DNA from 2 places in the Butyricicoccus sp. genome. Region 2 is predicted to be linked to the other one. Evidence: riboswitches for the same ligand, from Rfam matches in the RefSeq annotation. Region 2 holds a riboswitch; the other holds the start of a gene.

Region 1 (2,185 bases), on a different contig from region 2:
AGGAACGCTAAGACCGACGAGGCTAAGGTTATCGCCATCTACAACTATATGGCAAGCCGTTATACTTATGATAACAAGCTGGTGAATGAGATCACCAGTGGCAAGATCACCAAGTACATCCCGGATACCGCCGCTACCCTGAAGGGCACTACCGGTATCTGCTACGATTTTTCCTCGCTGTTTGCAGCAATGTGCCGCAGCCAGGGCATCCCGTGCGCACTGACTAAGGGCTATGTCGGCTCCAGTTACCATGCTTGGAACAAGGTAAACCTGAATGGCAAGTGGTATCAGATTGATCTGACCTACGCGGTTACCCGCAGCGTGAAGAACGCAAAAACCCTGCATGACTGTGTATCTCCGCTGACCTACACCAACACCAGCGATGCGCTTGCAGTAGCTGCGGCTTAACACTTTTTCATTTTATTTTGTATGCAAATGGTCCTGATTGGATATGTTTATGCCCGATCAGCGGCGATTTCTTGCATAAAAAGCGATTCCGGATTGAAACTCTTCTTCGTTTTTACAGTATTTGCTTGTTGTTCGCGGGCATTTATGGTATACTAAAGAAGAGGATCCGGAGGATTTCTGTCCTGCGCAGGCAAAGGGCTGTGTATGCAGTCCGGCGTGTCTGCCGACAGAAAAGATCGTAAAATTCTGTGCATGACTTCCGTAAAGGGGTACAGGTACAGACAAAGGCACAGCCGGTGAAAACCGGTGTCGCAAAGCTAAATGGGCCTAAACGGAAGACTTTCTTCCGCATGGCAGCCGGTTGCCAAAGGTACTTTGTTACCCCCTTGCAGAGCTATGCGCGCTGTAAAGGGGGTATTTTATTTGGAGACTGAACAACCATTCTGCGTTGCCAACAGCCATTTCAAAAAGAACCAACCATCTGTGCTACTCGATAAGGAGTAAGTTGTACAGACAAGGGCACCATCGGTGAAAGCCGGTCTCGCAAAGCCAAGGGCCTAAACGGAAGGTATTCCGCATGGCAGCCGGTTTCCTAATGCAGCTTCTTCATAGTAGTCTTTTACTATTGAAGGAGGGGTTTTCATGATGAAAACAGGAAAAAATAATCGATTCTTAGCCAGCATTCTGGCGGCATCCATGATGCTGACGATGTCTCCGTTCGCATTTGCAGCGGATGAAACGGAGCAGAAAGAAATGACAACGCAGGAGCAGGTTCAGTCTGCTGCTCAAAATGAAACAAACGCAAATCCCGCAGTGTCTCAGATGGACAGTCAGTCTTCTGAGGACACAAACCCCGAAGCGCCTAAGACGGAAGGCCAGTCTCCTAAGGACACAAATTCCGAGGACGGTCAGCCTTCTGAGGACGTAAAACCTGCAGGTGAGAACACCACTGCAGGAGGCAGCACATCCACATCGAAGACTCCGGCAGAATCGGAGAACCCGACAGAACCGGAAACTCCGGCAGAACCGGAAGCACCGAAAAACGCTGCAAAGATCGGCGATACCATGTATCCGACTGTTGCTGACGCGATGGCAGCGGCTAAGCCGGGCGACACCATTGAACTGCTGAAAGATATTACAGAGAGTGTCAAAGTTGAAGTAACTAAGAATTTTGACGGCGAATTAACCATCGATTTGAACCAATACAGTATTGATGGAAATTCTCAGAAGTGTATCTGGCGAACCGGTAGCTCAAATTGTTGGCCCTCAAAACTTATTGTGAAAAACGGCACTCTGAAAAATGCTGGTTCCGGCAGTGCAATTGAGTGGGAAGGAGACCTTGAAGTTGCAAAATGTCGGTTTGAAAAAAATCAGGGCGGAGCAATACAGTCTCGCAGTGGCAATACAACGATTGTAAATTCCACTTTTGAAGAAAACCACTCCGGAAAGGCTGCTGGAGCAGCAATTCAGCTGGCTAGAAATGTGAAATGCGCCATTACTGGCTCCGCTTTTTCGGGAAATGTCACAAATAATATGGGCGGAGCGGTGTATGTTGACCATGGAACGCTCGATATTACAGACTGCACCTTTGAGAAAAATTCCGCCGTCTATGGTGGTGCCATTGCTGTTCATGAGATAGAAGAACTGACGATTGGCAATAACACCAATTGTTTAGAAAATAACGCTTCCTACGGCGGTGCTATCTATGCAAATATTTCCACGAACATCAACATCGTGGCAAACAGCGCACTGTGCAACAACATCGCATCCGGCTACG
Region 2 (2,185 bases):
GCTGGCAAATGAGATCACCAGCGGCAAGATTACCAAGTACATCCCGGATACCGCCGCTACCCTGAAGGGCACCACCGGTATTTGCTACGATTTTTCCTCGCTGTTTGCAGCAATGTGCCGCAGCCAGGGCATCCCGTGTGCACTGACCAAGGGTTACGCCGGCTCCAGCTACCACGCTTGGAACAAGGTAAACCTGAATGGCAAGTGGTATCAGATTGACCTGACCTATGCGGTTACCCGCAGCGTGAAGAACGCCAAAACCCTGCATGACTGCGTATCTCCGCTGACCTACACCAACACCAGCGATGCGCTTGCAGTAGCTGCGGCTTAACACTTTTTCATTTTATTTTGTATGCAAATGGTCCTGATGGGATACGTTTATGCCCAATCAGCGGCGATTTCTTGCATAAAAAACGATTCCGGATTGAAACTCTTCTTTGCTTTTACAGTATTTGCTTGTTGTTCGCGGGCATTTATGGTATACTGAAGAAGAGGATCCGGAGGATTTCTGTCCGGCTCGGGCAAAGGGCTGTGTATGCAGTCCGGCGTATCTGCCGACAGAAAAGATCGTAAAATTCTGTGCATGACTTCCGTAAAGGGGTACAGATACAGACAAAGGCACAGCCGGTGAAAACCGGTGTCGCAAAGCTAAATGGGCCTAAACGGAAGACTTTCTTCCGCATGGCAGCCGGCTGCCAAAGGTGCTTTATACCCCCTTGCAGAGCTATGCGCGCTGTAAAGGGGGTATTTTATTTGGAGGTTGAAACTGCATTGCATTCTGAGATTATCGCAAACCCACAAACACATGATCTGTGCGGCTCGTTGAGGAGCAAGTTGTACAGACAAAGGCACCATCGGTGAAAGCCGGTCTCGCAAAGCCAGGGGCCTAAACGGAGGTTTTTTTCTCTCCGCATGGCAGCCGGTTGCCAGAAATACATTTGCAATCCCTCTCGATCAGCATGCACGCTGACCAAGGAGGTATTCCTATGTTAAAAAAGAATATGCGTAAACGTCTGCTCGCAGGAGCACTTGCGACTATCATGGCGCTGACCATGTGCCCGACCTGGGCGCTGGCCGACGATGAAGGCATCACTACCCTTCCGGCACCGGAAGACCAGATGCCGGTTGTCGACAGTACTCCCGCAGAAGACACCATTCAAACTCCCGATGCTGGGACCCAAGGACAGCCTGAGGCTCAGGATCCTGCACAGGCACCGTCCGGCGGTACGGACATCGAGGAGACTGGCAATAATAGCAATTCCAATGAAAATGATTCTCAGAATAATGATGCAGTAAGCAATTCTCCGACGGATACAATTAGCGTGCAGGAGGTTCAAATCGACCGCGCATGGAATTGGCAGCAGGAAGCCAAGTACTTCGTGCTTCTGCCGAACCGTGATAAGCCGACGAGCGGCGAAAGCCAGGGCCAAGAAAGCTACCTGCCGAATGACACCTCGGACGGCGGCGTTACCGACCGCGACAATTTCAAAGGCTACAAAGGCTATCTGACCGCGAAGGGCAAGAAGATTGCTGATAAGAATTACAGCATCTACGATGCCACGAACGGTTATACCAAGATTGATGGCGTTGAAAGCGAATATCTGGATCCTCCGGAAAACCTCGGTTTCTTCACCAAGGCCAACTGGTCGGAAGATGGCAAAACCTACATCAAGGATTCCAATCCCTCTGATCCGTTCTCGGTACTGGGCGAAAACTTTAATGTGAATAATATTAGAGTTGTATGGTACACCATTAAGTATCAGGTAGACGGCTATCATGTCGACGGCTATGTAGCCGGTGTTCCGGTTAAGGTTACTTATCATTCTAACTATGGTACTATCCCCGGCACGACCGACGATTCCCGCGAAGTTGCTGCAATGAGCGGTGATACATATACCGTTCTTGATAACATGTTCACCGTCCCGACCGGATTCAGCTTCGGCGGCTGGTATGTTGACGGTAACAAGTATGAAGTTGGCTCTAAGCATCTTCTGATGACCGACCTGCATCTGTACGCAAAGTGGATTCCGAATCCGTATACTGTAACTTGGAAGATTTCTGAGGACGCAGAGGATTCTCTCGATACTCAGGCGGTAAACTACAATGGTTATCCGACTAAGGATCCGAAGGATCAGGCAAGCAAGGCTTCTGACACTCAGTATGATTACAGGTTCAAGGGTTGGAA

The links. Region 2 has a riboswitch for cyclic di-GMP ahead of ACWVX6_RS01915 (S-layer homology domain-containing protein). Riboswitches for the same ligand answer to the same signal wherever they lie in the genome.
Region 1: it holds a riboswitch for cyclic di-GMP, as region 2 does, so the genes downstream of both, ACWVX6_RS10390 (S-layer homology domain-containing protein) here and ACWVX6_RS01915 (S-layer homology domain-containing protein) in region 2, are expected to answer to the same signal.

Annotation. Positions count from the first base shown of each region.
Region 1 is NZ_CDRQNY010000042.1:207-2,391, forward strand. It holds partial or broken gene ACWVX6_RS10385 (transglutaminase-like domain-containing protein) at 1-408, shown strand, start outside; cyclic di-GMP riboswitch class I at 685-777, shown strand; cyclic di-GMP riboswitch class I at 917-1,004, shown strand; gene ACWVX6_RS10390 (S-layer homology domain-containing protein) at 1,051-2,185, shown strand, end outside.
Region 2 is NZ_CDRQNY010000003.1:65,780-67,964, reverse strand. It holds gene ACWVX6_RS01920 (transglutaminase-like domain-containing protein) at 1-331, shown strand, start outside; cyclic di-GMP riboswitch class I at 608-700, shown strand; cyclic di-GMP riboswitch class I at 838-931, shown strand; gene ACWVX6_RS01915 (S-layer homology domain-containing protein) at 987-2,185, shown strand, end outside.